Regions from separate parts of the Janthinobacterium lividum genome, predicted to be linked through region 1. Evidence: riboswitches for the same ligand, from Rfam matches in the RefSeq annotation. Region 1 holds a riboswitch; the other holds the start of a gene.

What was found. Region 1 has a riboswitch for thiamine pyrophosphate ahead of thiC (phosphomethylpyrimidine synthase ThiC). Riboswitches for the same ligand answer to the same signal wherever they lie in the genome.
Region 2: it holds a riboswitch for thiamine pyrophosphate, as region 1 does, so the genes downstream of both, U0004_RS21045 (TonB-dependent siderophore receptor) here and thiC (phosphomethylpyrimidine synthase ThiC) in region 1, are expected to answer to the same signal.

What each region holds. Positions count from the first base shown of each region.
Region 1 covers NZ_CP139976.1:1,121,134-1,128,574, forward strand. The annotation lists gene U0004_RS05030 (putative bifunctional diguanylate cyclase/phosphodiesterase) at 1-1,398, opposite strand, end outside; gene U0004_RS05035 (Crp/Fnr family transcriptional regulator) at 1,638-2,378, shown strand; gene U0004_RS05040 (hybrid sensor histidine kinase/response regulator) at 2,424-4,328, shown strand; gene U0004_RS05045 (response regulator) at 4,357-5,163, shown strand; gene U0004_RS05050 (hypothetical protein) at 5,202-5,456, shown strand; TPP riboswitch at 5,565-5,680, shown strand; gene thiC (phosphomethylpyrimidine synthase ThiC) at 5,760-7,441, shown strand, end outside.
Region 2 covers NZ_CP139976.1:4,641,153-4,648,593, forward strand. The annotation lists gene U0004_RS21010 (flagellar assembly protein A) at 1-235, opposite strand, end outside; gene U0004_RS21015 (hypothetical protein) at 394-783, opposite strand; gene ompR (osmolarity response regulator transcription factor OmpR) at 1,047-1,748, shown strand; gene U0004_RS21025 (sensor histidine kinase) at 1,762-3,120, shown strand; gene U0004_RS21030 (Imm26 family immunity protein) at 3,246-3,725, opposite strand; gene U0004_RS21035 (ferritin family protein) at 3,819-4,124, opposite strand; gene U0004_RS21040 (iron-containing alcohol dehydrogenase) at 4,267-5,424, shown strand; TPP riboswitch at 5,503-5,600, shown strand; gene U0004_RS21045 (TonB-dependent siderophore receptor) at 5,686-7,441, shown strand, end outside.

The sequences.
Region 1 (7,441 bases):
GGCGCCGCTGGCCAGGTCCAGCTGGGGCTGGTATTCGAGGTGGAATTGGCCGCGTTCCAGGGCGTAGCGCAACTCGCTTTCCAACCCCAGGCGCTCCAGGGTGCCCGCATTCATGCCCGAGGCATAGAATTGCCAGTTGCCCCGTCCCTGTTCCTTGGCGCGGTACATGGCGATGTCGGCGTGCTTGATCAGGGTGTCGGCATCGTCGCCATCATCGGGATACACGGCCACGCCCATGCAACAGCTGAGGAAAAATTCATATTCGCCCAGTTGCAGCGGCTGCGCCACGGCGTCCTGGATGCGCTGCAGAATGGCCGCGCCCGGTTCGCCATTGCCATGCTGGGGCAGCAGCAGCACGAATTCGTCGCCGCCCAGGCGTGCCACCGTGTCGACTTCGCGCGTGGCGTCGCGCAGGCGTTCGGCCACGCTTTTCAGCACCAGGTCGCCTGCATCATGGCCCAGGGTATCGTTGACAAATTTAAAGCGGTCGAGGTCGATGAAAACCACCCACAGGGGAAGGCCGTTGCGCCGCGTCACGGCCATCGCCTGCTCCAGCCGTTCGCGCAGCAGTGCCCGGTTGGCCAGGCCCGTCAGGATATCGTGCCTGGCCTGAAATTCCATTTCCTGTTCGAAACGCATGACGGTGCTGATGTCGTATTGCGCCACGACAAAGTGACTGAGCGCGCCATCGCCATCGTCGCGCACGGGCGCGACGAACAGCTCGCTCCAGTAGCTGCTGCCATCCTTGCGGAAATTGCGCACGATGGCCTTGCCTTCGCGCTGTTCGCGCAGGGCCGCCGTAATGGCGTGCATGTCTTGCCGCCCTTGCTCGGGACCTTGCAAGTCTTCCAGGCGCTGGCCGATGACTTCGCTGGCCGCATAGCCGGTGATGCGTTCGAAGGCGGGGTTGACGTATTCGATCAGGTAGCCGGGCGCGTCGGCGCTGCACAGGATGATGGCATTGGCCGATACTTCGATGATGCGTTCGCGCAAGCGCAGCGACTTTTCATTGTGCATGCGCGCGGCGATATCTTCGGACAGGCGCAGATTGGCAAACTGCAGCGCCGCCGTGCGTTCGCCCGTGATGCGGGCAATCACGGAATTGCGCGACACCAGCTGGTATACATACGCTGTTGCCAACAGGCTCGACAGTAATCCGCCCAGCAGCACATATAGCGAGCCGCGATGGTTGGCATCCAAGGTCATGCCCTTGGCCGGCAGCAGGGCGGCGCCCAGGGTGTGTCCGCTGGCGTGGTACTGCAGCAGCAGCCTGGCGCTTTCCGCTTCGATCTGCCGCGCCGAGGCGTAGCACAGGGCCGTCAGGCACAGCCCGACCGCCAGGGTGATCAGGGCCGAGGTGGAAACGGAAATGGAGATGCGTTTGAAGAATGATTGCATGATGGCGTCCGGTAAGCAGCACCGCTACCGATCCGTGATCCGGCAGCCCTGGCAGTGATTGACTGTAGGGCGCGCGGTGAATGAACGTCCGTTCGCTACCGAACGGACGTTCATGCCACCAAGAAATATAGTGGGGGCATTGTGCGGGCGCTGTGTTACGCTGCTGCATATGGCGCCCCTCGTTCGGACGTCTTTCATTTATCTCCCTAGCTGACGACTGGAAACCAGGAAAACTGCCCATGTCGAGTCCGCATGCCCAGCTGCACAACCCGAATCAAAACCATTTGCTTTCCGCCATGCTCGACGCCGATTTCGCGCGCCTGGCGCCCCACCTGGAGCAAGTCTCCATGCTGCTGGGCGATGTGATCTACGATTCGGGCGACAAGCTGCAGCATGTGTACTTCCCCACCACGGCCATCGTTTCCATCCACTACCTGCTGGAAAACGGCGGTTCGTCGGAAATTGCCGGCGTCGGCAACGAGGGCGTCGTGGGCGTGTCGTTGTTTATGGGCGGCAACTCGACGCCAAGCCGCGCCGTCGTGCAGACGGGCGGCGTCGGCTACCGGCTGAAAGCCCATCTGCTGATGGAAGAATTCGACCGCGCCGGCCCCGTCATGCGCTTGCTGCTGCGCTATACGCAAGCGCTGATCACGCAAATGTCGCAAACGGCCGTGTGCAACCGCCACCATACGGTGGAACAGCAGCTGTGCCGCTGGCTGCTGCTGACCATGGACCGCCTGCCGAACCGCGAGCTGACCATGACGCAGGAGTTGATCGCCAACATGCTGGGCGTGCGCCGCGAAGGCGTGACGGAAGCGGCCGGGCGCCTGCAGCAGCGCGGCCTCATCAGCTACCGGCGCGGCCATATCACGGTGCAGGACCGCGCCGGCCTCGAAGACCAGGTGTGCGAATGCTATGGCGTGGTGAAGAAGGAATTCGCGCGCCTGCTGTCGGACGTGCGCCAGCGCCAGGCGTCTTGAACACCGCTTCTTTCCTCTTATCGTAGTCACAGCCCAGGCTAGCTCATGCAATCTGTCGAAAAAATTCCCCCGCGCGCCCCGTCGCGCTGGCCCATGGCGCTGGCGTTTTCGTTCAGCGCCATCGCCCTGCTGGCCGTCGGCGCGCTGGCCTGGCGCGCGCCGTTCGAGACGGCTTGCGTCATCGACGCGCTGGTCTTCTTGCTGCTGATGCTGCTCGTGGCGCTGTACCGGCGCACGGTGTCGGCCAGTCTGCCGCGCCAGCTGCTCAAGGCGGGCGCCTTGCAGGACGCGATCTTCAACAGCGCCAATTTCTCGTGCATCGCCACCGATGCGCAAGGCGTGATCCAGATTTTCAATGTGGGCGCCGAACGCATGCTCGGCTATGCCGCCAGCGACGTGGTCGACAAGCTGACGCCGGCTGGTATTTCCGACGCGCAAGAAATCGTCGCGCGCGCGGCCGCCCTCAGCGCCGAGCTCGACACGGTTATCACGCCCGGTGTGGAAGCGCTCGTGTTCAAGGCCATGCGCGGCATCGAAGACATCTATGAGCTGACCTACATCCGCAAGGATGGCAGCCGCTTCCCCGCCATCGTCTCCGTGACGGCCCTGCGCGACGCGCAGAGCAAGGTCATCGGCTATCTGCTGATCGGCACCGACAACACGGTGCGCAAGCAGGTCGAGGCGGAACAGGCGCTGCTGGACCAGCGCCTGCGCGAACAGCAGGCGTATACGCGCTCGCTGGTCGAGACCAACAATGCGGAGTTGAAAAAGGCGCGCCTGGTGGCGGAAAAGGCCAACCGCGCCAAGTCCGAATTCCTGTCGAGCATGAGCCACGAATTGCGCACGCCCCTCAATGCCGTGCTGGGTTTCGCCCAGCTGATGGCGTCCGACGTGCCGCCGCCGAGTCCGCCGCAGCAGCGCTCGATCGAGCAGATTCTCAAGGGCGGCTGGTACCTGTTGCGCTTGATCAATGAAATCCTCGACCTGGCCATGATCGAATCGGGCAAGGTCACTTTGTCGCAGGAAGCGATGTCGCTGCTCGACGTGCTGCAGGATTGCCAGGCCATGATCGCGCCGCAGGCGGAAAAGCGCGGCATCCGCATGCATTTCCCCCGCTGCGGCCAGGCTTTCTATGTGCATGCGGACCGCACGCGCGTGAAACAGGTGATGATCAACCTGCTGTCGAACGCCATCAAGTACAACCAGGGCGGCGGCGCCGTCACCGTCGAATGCAGCCGGCACGGCGAGAAGGTGCGCGTGAGCGTGCGCGACAGCGGTGCCGGCCTCGATGCGCAGCAAGTGGCGCAGCTGTTCCAGCCTTTCAACCGCCTGGGGCAGGAAAACAGCACGGAAGAGGGCACGGGCATCGGCCTCGTCGTCACCAAGCAGCTGGTCGAATTGATGGGCGGCACCATCGGCGTCGACAGCACGGTGGGCGTGGGCACTACGTTCTGGTTCGAGCTGGCCGCCAGCCGCGCGCCGGCACTGGCGCTGGACGATGGCGACGCGCTGCCGCAGGTGCAGGAGCCGCAGGAAAGCCTGCGCACCCTGCTGTACGTGGAAGACAATCCCGCCAACCTGGCGCTGGTGGAGCAATTGATCGCCCGCCGCAGCGATTTGAAGTTGCTCACGGCCATCGATGCGCACCTGGGCATCGACCTGGCGCGCACGTATCAGCCGGACGTGATCTTGATGGATATCAACCTGCCGGGCATCAGCGGCTTTGGCGCCCTGCATATCCTGCACAACGACCCGCTCACCAGCCACATTCCCGTGATGGCGCTGTCGGCCAACGCCGTGCCGCGCGACATCGAGAAAGGCCTGCAAGCGGGCTTCTTCCGCTACCTGACCAAACCGATCAAGGTGGTCGAATTCATGGATGCGCTCGACGTGGCCCTGCACCACGCGGCCGCGCTCGGCCTGGCCGACGACACTCACGTAATACGCTAATTCAGCACTTATTTTTAGGAATACCGCCATGCTTCAAGCCACCGAGATCCTGAACGCCAGCATCCTCATCGTCGATGACCAGGAGGCCAACGTCATGCTGCTCGAGCAGGTGTTGCGCAACGCCGGCTATACGCGCATCACCTCCACCATGGACCCGCAAGCCGTGCGCGCGCTGCACCAGCAGCACCGCTACGACCTGATCCTGCTCGACTTGCAGATGCCGGAAATGGATGGCTTCGAAGTGATGGAAGGCTTGCGCGACATCGAGGCGGGCAGCTATCTGCCCGTGCTGGTGATCACGGCCCAGCCCGGCCACAAGCTGCGCGCCCTGCAAGCGGGCGCCAAGGATTTCGTCAGCAAGCCTTTCGACCTGGTGGAAGTGAAGACGCGCATCCACAACATGCTGGAAGTGCGGCTGCTGTACCAGAAGCTGGCCGAATACAACAAGTCGCTGGAACAGATGGTGGAAGTGCGCACGGCGGAGTTGCGCGAAAGCGAAGCGCGCTTCCAGCGCTTCACGGAACTGTCGTCCGACTGGTACTGGGAGCAGGATGCGCAGGGCAATTTGACGCGCTTTTCCGGCCCCGTGGCTGAAATGCTGGGCATCGGCAGCGAGGAAGAGCCGCAACGCTGGAACGCGGCCGAGCGTGCCTTGCTCGACGCCAAGATTGCCGCACGGGAACCGTTTCTCGACTTTATCTACAGCCGCGCCAACCTCGACGGCAGCACGCAGTACCTGCAAGTGAGCGGCGAACCGATGTTCGACAATGGCAGCCGCTTCATCGGCTACCGCGGCATCGGCCTCGATGTCACGCAGCGCCATCGGAGTGCCTGATTTATACTTGGTGCCATCGATACTGACCAGGAAAAATCATGACTGACAAATCTCCTTCCTACTGGTTCCCCGCCAAGACCTATGGCTGGGGCTGGGGCTTGCCCATCACCTGGCAGGGCTGGCTGGTGTTCCTGTCCGCGCTGGCGCTGTTCGCCTGCGGCGCCTTCCTGTTCCCGCCGCAAGAATCGCTGGCGCTGTACATCATCTATGAAGCGGCCATCGTCGCCGTGCTCATTTTCATCTGCCAGCTGAAGGGCGAACCGACCGGCTGGCGCTGGGGCAAGAAGAAATAATCGTAATGACATCGGCTGCGCGGCAGCCGATGCGCAAAGACGACACCTGCAAGAAATCATCTGGCCACGCGGCGTGAACCGCGTATAATTGGCTCGCTGCCGCAAGGCGGCAAACGCTAGGGGTCCTGCCTTTCGCTGTGGAAACACGGTGCAAGCGCGGGTGAGAAATACCCTCCGAACCTGATCTGGATAATGCCAGCGAAGGGAAGCTTTAGGATGAACGCACCCCGCTTTTCCGCGTGCGCAATTCCGAACCTCCTTAGCTGGCTCCAGGCTTAAAAACAGTCTAGCCAAGGAGCCAAAATGAACGTCAACCCGAAATTCCTCTCCGCCACCGCCACGGTCGACGAAGCCGCCATCGCGCCGCTGCCCAATTCGCGCAAGATCTATGTCGAAGGCAGCCGCCCCGACATCCGCGTGCCCATGCGCGAGATCAGCCAGTCCGATACGGAAGCGTCGTTCGGCGGCGAAAAGAATCCGCCGATCTACGTGTACGACACCTCCGGCCCCTACACGGACCCGGACGTGCAGATCGATATCCGCTCGGGCCTGGACACGCCGCGCCTGCCATGGATCATGGAGCGCGCCGACACGGAAGAATTACCCGGTCCGACCTCCGATTACGGCATCGCCCGCCTGGCGGACCCGAAACTGGCCGAGCTGCGTTTCAACCTGCACCGCAAGCCGCGCCGCGCCATTGCCGGCAAGAATGTTACGCAGATGCATTACGCGAGGCGCGGCATCATCACGCCGGAAATGGAGTTTGTTGCCATCCGCGAAAACATGCGCCGCCAGGAATATTTGCGCGAACTCAAGGCTTCCGGCCCCATGGGCGAGCGCCTGGCCGACCTGATGGGCCGCCAGCACCCGGGCCAGTCCTTCGGCGCCAGCATCCCGGCCGAGATCACGCCGGAATTCGTGCGCGAGGAAATCGCCCGCGGCCGCGCCATCATTCCCGCCAACATCAACCACCCGGAAGTGGAACCGATGATCATCGGCCGCAATTTCCTGGTGAAAATTAACGCAAACATCGGCAATTCCGCCGTCACCTCGTCGATCGGCGAGGAAGTGGAAAAGATGACCTGGGCCATCCGCTGGGGTGGCGACAACGTGATGGACTTGTCGACCGGCAAGCACATCCACGAAACGCGCGAATGGATCGTGCGCAACAGCCCCGTGCCCATCGGCACCGTGCCCATCTACCAGGCGCTGGAAAAGGTCAATGGCAAGGCCGAAGATTTAACTTGGGAAATCTTCCGCGACACCCTGATCGAGCAGGCCGAGCAAGGCGTCGACTACTTCACCATCCACGCGGGCGTGCTGCTGCGCTATGTGCCGATGACGGCCAAGCGCCTGACGGGCATCGTCTCGCGCGGCGGCTCCATCATGGCGAAATGGTGCCTGGCGCACCACCAGGAATCGTTCCTGTACACGCATTTCGAAGAAATCTGCGAAATCATGAAGGCGTATGACGTGTCGTTCTCGCTGGGCGACGGCTTGCGCCCCGGCTCCATCTACGACGCCAACGACGAAGCGCAGCTGGGCGAGCTGAAGACCCTGGGCGAGCTGACGCAAGTTGCCTGGAAGCACGACGTACAGGTGATGATCGAGGGGCCGGGCCACGTGCCCATGCAGCTGATTAAAGAAAACATGGACTTGCAGCTGGAACAGTGCGGCGAAGCGCCGTTCTATACCCTGGGGCCGCTGACGACGGATATCGCGCCCGGCTATGACCACATCACCTCGGGCATCGGCGCGGCCATGATCGGCTGGTATGGCACGGCCATGCTGTGCTACGTGACGCCGAAGGAACACCTGGGCCTGCCCAACAAGGCGGACGTCAAGGACGGCATCATCACGTACAAGATCGCGGCGCATGCGGCCGACCTGGCCAAGGGCCATCCGGGCGCGCAGATCCGCGACAACGCCCTGTCGAAAGCCCGCTTCGAATTCCGCTGGGACGACCAGTTCAATATCGGCCTGGA
Region 2 (7,441 bases), 2.8 Mb from region 1:
CATCGCCCTTGGGCGCGGCGCGGGGAGTAGGGGCATGGAACAGGGTCAGCAGGAACAAACCGTAATCGAGGCCGGCCAGCAGCTGGCCCGACTGGAACAGCTGCTCGACGGCGGTGCGCAGCTGCGCCGGCGCCAGGGACAGGTCAAGGAACACGCCCTCGTCGCGCTGGACCAGGCCGTGCGGCAAGCCGCCTGCGGGGACCGCATCCGGAACGGGTGTGTCGTCGTCGCTCACGCCTTGCCTCCCCCAGCAGCCATTTCAAAGAATTGCCTCCGTGCACTAGAACAATATCACGGGGCGGGGCCGTGTGCCTGACTGAGCAACAATGCGGGCGGCCAGATGCAAACAGGGCCATGTCTTGCGAGATGGCCCTGTCGGAGGGGGATGGCTGGCTAGCGGCGCGGGGGATTCGAGTAAATGTCCTGCCCCACTTCGTTGATCTGGCGGCGCAGGTCGCGCCGTTCGTCGGGCGTCATGCGGCCCGTGCGGCGCGAGGCGTCGGCGCCTTCGTTGGCGCGGCGCTGCTCTTCTGCGCGCGTGTCGAAACTGCGTGCGTCACGCTGTTCGCGCAGTCGCGTATCATTGCTGTTACTGCGCTGTACCTGTTCATACCGCTGGGCCTGCATTTGCTGCTGGTCGTCACGGCGTGGCGGCGGCTGGTTTTGCGCTGCCGCCAGGCTGGCGGCAAACACGGAACAAACGGCAAATGCGGACAGCACGGTCGTACGTGCAGCAATAGCTGCGCTGGGAGCGGCGTGAATTTTTTTAGTAAAGATATTCATTGAGTTCCTCTTCCGCGATGCCGTATAAACTAAAGCTGATTTCCACTGTGGCCCCAGTGTATGATGCTTTACACGGTGCAGTAAGAGTAATTGGGTAAAGTTTGTAACACTTTGTAATGGGTCGCCACAGCCCCTTGCCGACGCCGCGCGAGGCGTTACTATAGCAACTAATATAAGATAACACGACACCCTAAATGACCACAACCTCCACTTCCGGCAGCAATACAACAACGCAATCGATCCACGGCCACCAGGCAAAAATCATGGTAGTCGATGACGATGTGCGCCTGCGCGACCTGCTGCGGCGCTACCTGACCGAACAGGGCTTCAATGTCTTCACGGCAGAGAGCGCGACGGCCATGAACAAACTGTGGCTGCGCGAACGCTACGACCTGCTGGTGCTCGACCTGATGCTGCCGGGCGAAGACGGCCTGTCGATCTGCCGCCGCCTGCGCGGCGCGGGCGACCAGACGCCGATCATCATGCTGACGGCCAAGGGCGAGGACGTGGACCGCATCGTGGGCCTGGAAATGGGTGCCGACGATTACCTGCCGAAACCATTTAATCCGCGTGAACTGGTGGCCCGCATCGGCGCCGTGCTGCGCCGCAAGGGTCCCGATGAAATCCCGGGCGCGCCGTCGGAAACGCCGCAAACCTTCGAATTCGGCGACTTCGTGCTGGATCTGGGCACGCGTACCCTGAAAAAGAATGGCGAAACAGTGCCGCTGACGACCGGTGAATTTTCGGTGCTGAAAGTGTTTGCCCGCCATGCACGCCAGCCGCTGTCGCGCGAGAAACTCATGGAACTGGCGCGCGGCCGCGAATACGAAGTGTTCGACCGCAGCCTGGACGTGCAAATCTCGCGCCTGCGCAAACTCATCGAACCTGATCCGTCGAGCCCGCTGTTCATCCAGACCGTGTGGGGCTTAGGTTACGTCTTCATCCCGGACGGACAGCCGCGCTGATCGCAGGCGAGGCATGATGAAGCTTTTTCCCGATATCAGCCTGGCGCGGCTGAAAAGCGGCTTGTTCTGGCGCACCTTTTTGCTGCTCGGCACCTTGACCACGGTCAGCATGATCGCCTGGTTCAGCATGATTTCCTTCATCCAGCGCGAGCCGCAGGCGCAGCAGATTTCCGCCCAGATCATTTCCGTCGTCACCATCACGCATGCGGCACTGACGCACTCGGCTCCCGAGCTGCGCCGCGAGCTGCTGTTCGATCTCGTCAGCAATGAAGGCATCCGCATCTTCTCGCTGGAAGAGGACGACCGCATCGAGCCGCCGCCCGACAATTACCTGATGCCCGACATCGAGGCGCTGGTGAAGGCCAAGCTGGGCAAGGACACGCGCTTTTCCGCGCGCGTCAACGGCGTGGCCGGCTTCTGGGTCAGCTTCAAGATCGACGACGACGAGTACTGGCTGATGCTGGACCGGGAGCGCCTGCGCGGCTTGACGGGCTTCCAGTGGCTGGGCTGGGCCAGCCTGGTGTCGCTGCTGTCCCTGCTGGGCGCAGCCATCATTTCCAGCCTGATCAATCTGCCGCTGTCGCGTTTGACGGCGGCCGCGCGCGACATCGCCAAGGGCAAGCAGCCGGCGCCGCTGCCGGAAAAGGGCCCGATCGAAATCATCGAGGCGAACCGCAGCTTCAACCAGATGGTCGATGATCTGAAACAGGTGGAATCGGACCGCGCCGTGATTTTGGCCGGCATTTCGCACGACTTGCGCACGCCGCTGGCGCGCATGCAGCTGGAAGTGGAAATGGCGAACCTGTCGGACGAGGCGCGCGAAGGCATCCAGTCCGATATCGGGCAGATGGATGCCATCATCGGCCAGTTCCTCGACTACGCCAAGCCGACGGAAGCGTCGAGTTTTACGGACGTCGACCTCAGTGGCCTGCTCAGCGACATGACGCGCGAAGCCATGCGCCTGCCGGATGTGAAGATCAACGCCAGCATCGCCGACGGCGCGCATGCGATGGGCAACCCCACCGACCTGCGCCGCGTGCTGAACAACCTGATCGAGAATGCGCGCCGTTATGGCAAGACGCCGGGCAGCGACGTGACGGAAATCGACATCGCCTGCCAGGTGCGCACCAGCCACGGCGCGAAAAAGGTCATCATCGAAGTGCAAGACCACGGCACGGGCGTGCCGGCAGAAAAGATCGAGCAACTGATGAAGCCGTTCACCCGCCTCGACACGGCGCGCGGGCAGGCAAACGGCGCCGGCCTGGGCCTGGCCATCGTCGACCGCGTGCTGCTGCGCCACGGCGCCGAATTGCAAGTGCGCAACCGCGAAGGCGGCGGCCTCGCGTTTCAGATCAGCTTGCCAGCGGCGTAGGTCGGATCAGCGAGGCCTTGCCTCGCGTAATCCGACAACATTGTTGGCAATTCCTGTCGGATTACGCGCCAGGCGCTAATCCGACCTACGCTACCGGCTCCGGCGTTTCCGCCGCCCGACGACCGTCAAGCGGACGCCTGCTCCTGCGCCAGCAATTTATTCATCAGCAGTTCCGTCGCCCCGTAGCCGTACAGGGAATCGCTCTCCATGCCCGGCGTATCAAAGGGGATCGATTCCTCGCGGTTCAGCTTGGCAGGGTCCGCATCCGCATAGCTGGCGCGCCAGGCGCGCTGCAAGGATTCATTGCGGCGGATAAAGGCCGGCATGGGCCAGGCGTCGCGCTCCCAGTGGAGGCTGTCACCCAGCAGGGGCCAGCGCTCGTTGAGCAGGGCCATGTCGCCCGTGCGCAGGCGGCGTACGGCCTGTTCCGGCCGCAAGCCTTCCAGCTCATCGAGCGTCGGCAAGCTGTCGCGCTTCGGCCCGAACATATACGCCAGCATGATGCGCCCGGCAGGCGCCCTGCGCGCCACCACGCCGACGGCATAGCCGCCGCCCGGCAAGGGCACGGCAAACCAGCTGCCTTCTCGGTATGGTAATGATCTCATCGTTGCAAACTCCCCCAAAATCGTGTCCGGGGCACAGTCTACGCGAAACGATGCAAAAGTGGCGCATGGTACGCCACAGCAACAAACCAATAGTTACAATATTTTCTCGTCATAGTGATACTGAGCAACAATCGGTCCCGCCTTGAACAGCGCTTCCTTCATGGCCGTATCCAGGCGCGCATCGCGGCGGCGCATCCATTCGAGCAGCATGGATATTTCGCGCCGGCTGGTGTCGCCCGCATGCGCCAGCACGCGGCGCAGTTCCGGGTCCGTGCACGCCTCGAAACGCTGGCTGTTCAAGTCCAGCGCCTGCAGCGCGGCGATGGCAGCGCCGATGGCGCGGTGCATATCGAGCGCGGTGGCCGGCAAGCCGGATTCTTCCAGTGGGACGTTGGTCATGCGCATTCCTTTTCGCGTGGTGGTGACATCGGCTGCATTCTCCACCGCGCGGGCGAAAAGCTCAAGCGTCCACGACACGTTTCCACCCGTTCGGCCATAATCATGGCTCAGCAACAGCCTAAACCCCAGCGGCAGGAGCCCCATGTTCAATTTCGACTTTTACAATCCGACGCAAATCCTCTTCGGCCAGGGCCAGATCGCCGCCATCACGGCGCTGATCCCGCCGCATGCCAGAGTGCTCATGACGTATGGCGGCGGCAGCATCAAGCAGAACGGCGTCTACGATGAAGTCAGGGCGGCGCTGGCCGGCCATACCTTGCTGGAATTTGCCGGCATCGAACCCAATCCCAGCTATGAAACCCTGATGCAGGCCGTGGCCATGGTGAAAAGCGAGCGCATCGATTTCCTGCTGGCCGTCGGCGGCGGTTCCGTGGTCGATGGCACCAAATTCATCGCCGCGGCCGCCCTGCATGAAGGCGAGGCGTGGGACATCCTGGCCAAAGGCGGCAAGATCGTCGAGGCCGCCCTTCCCTTCGGCACGGTATTGACGTTACCGGCCACGGGTTCCGAAATGAATGGCTCGGCCGTGATCACGCGCAAGGCCACGCAGGAAAAGCGCTCGTTCATGAGCCGCAAGGTGTATCCGAAATTCTCCGTACTGGACCCCTCGAAAACATTCACCTTGCCGCTGCGCCAGGTGGGCAATGGCGTCGTCGATGCGTTTGCGCATGTCATGGAACAGTATTTGACCTACCCCGTGAACGCGTCCGTGCAAGACCGCTTCGCCGAAGGCATTTTATTGACCCTGATCGAGGAAGGCCCGAAAGCCCTGTCGCACCCGGACGACTACGACGTGCGCGCCAACGTGATGTGGAGCGCCACCCTGGCCTTGAACGGCCTGATCGGCGTGGGCGTGCCGCAGGACTGGTCCACGCACGCCATCGGCCATGAATTGACGGCTTTGTACGAGCTCGACCATGCCCAGACCCTGGCCATCATCCTGCCCAGCATGCTGCGCGTGCGCAAGCAGGCCAAGCGCGCCAAACTGCTGCAATACGCGGCCCGCGTGTGGGGACTCGACGGCGGCGACGAGGATGGCCGCATCGAGGCCGCCATCGCGCGCACGGAATTCTTCTTCCGCCACATGGGCGTCAAGACGCGCCTGGCCGACTACGGCCTGAACCACGTCAGCGTGGATGCCGTCGTGTCCGCCCTGGAAGCGCACGGCATGACGGCGCTGGGCGAGCAGCGCGAAGTGACGCCCGCCGTCAGCCGCAAGGTCCTGGAACTGAGTCTGTAGCGCAGTTTGCAAATTCCAGCCACACTGTTGTAAAACGGTCAGCCAGGGGGACAGCTGGCCGTGGTTCATGCTAAGCTGTCATTTCGCTAGGGGTCCTGGAGTCGTTATCCGGGTGAGAGATACCCTTCGTACCTGATCTGGATAATGCCAGCGAAGGAAAGCGCAAAGTACCTCCCTCCTTTGATAGCTCCTGCGTTGGCGCCAGCCGAACAAGCAGCCTGCCGTGCTCTTTACAGAGACGGCTTGAACCACGAGCAATCTATGTCCACACCGAATTTATCCGTTTCTGTACTGACCCTGGCCATCCTGCACGCGTTTGCCGCGCCTGCCTTTGCTGCGAACGACACCGCCGAAGCCGCCGATCCGCAGGCCCAAAACATGGCCGAAGTCGTCGTCACGGCCAGCAAGGCGCCGGCCGCCAAGCGCGCCTCCGTGGGCGGCTTTGCCGACGCGCCGCTGCTGCAGACACCGGCGTCCGTCACCGTCATTTCGCAAAAAGACATGCAGGACTTGCAGATCCGCAATCTCAGCGATGCCGTCAAGCTCGACGCCAGCATCAACGAATCGTACAACGCCGTCGGCTACGCGGAACAGTTCACCATCCGCGGCTTCAAGCTCGACACAAACTCCAGCTACCGCAAGGATGGCGTGGCCATTCCTGGCGACACGCAAATTCCGCTGGAAAACAAGGAACGCATCGAAGTCTTAAAAGGCCTGGCCGGCTTGCAGGCAGGCGTGGCCGCGCCTGGCGGCGTGATCGACTTCATCGTCAAGCGCCCCACCGCCGCACCGCTGCGCACCGTCACCGTGGAAGCGCGCGAACGGGGCACCGTGTATGGCGCCGTCGACCTGGGCGGACGCCTGGAAGACACGCGCTTCGGTTACCGCGTCAACGTGGCGGCCGAGCGCCTGCGTTCCTACATCCAGGGCGCGGACGGCAACCGTCGGTTCATTTCCGGCGCCTTCGACTGGCAGATTTCCCCGCAAGCGCTGCTGCAGCTCGACGCCGACTACCAGGACAAGGCGCAGGTCACGGCGCCCGGCTTCCAGCTGCTGAGCAACGGCAGCCTGCCGGCCAACGTCAGCGCCGACGCCATGCTCAACAAGCAACCGTGGACGCATCCGGTGGAAACCGTCACCAGCAACCTCGGCCTGCGCTTCCAGTACGCCTTCAATGACGACTGGCACGCCACCCTCTCCGCCAACCAGCACTCGTTCAAGCGCGACGACTACACGGCGTATCCGTATGGCTGCAGCCCGGAAGGCTGGGCGCCCGTCTTCTGCAGCAATGGCGATTTCTCCGTATGGGACTTCCGCAGCCTGGGCGAGACAAAGAAGCCGTTGAGCGCGCAAGCCATGATCCAGGGCAAGTTCGCCACCGGCAGCCTGCGCCACGAATTCACTGCCGGCGTGTCGTACTTCAACCGCAAGGACCGGGCCGGCAAGTACGTGTACGACGAAGTGGGCATCAGCAATATCTACCGTCCCGTCATCGTCGCGCCATCCGACGGCGTCACTGGCCCCGTGCGCCTGGTACGCAACGACAAGGAAAAATCCGTCTTCGTGCAAGACATCGTCAGCCTGGCGCCCAACTGGAAGCTGCATGGCGGCCTGCGCCACATCAATGTGGATGGCTACCAGTATGTGCTCAAGGCCGACCAGGAAATCCGCGCCAAGCACGACTTCCTGTTGCCGAACGTGGCGCTGGTGTACAACCCGCAAGACAATATCGCCGTGTATGCATCGTATTCGCAGGGCATGGAACACGGCGGCACGGCCGACCGCTACGCGGAAAACGCCAATGTGGAACTGACGCCGAGCCGCTCGAAGCAGATCGAATTGGGCGTGAAGGCGGACCTGACGCCGGACTTCATGGTAGCCGCCACCCTGTTCCAGATCCGCAAGGGCCTGGAATTCAACCAGTACCTCGACAGCAGCATGAGCACCTACAACTTCGTGCGCGCGGGCCAGGCCCAGCACCGTGGCCTGGAATTGTCGGCCCAGGGCAAGGCATCGG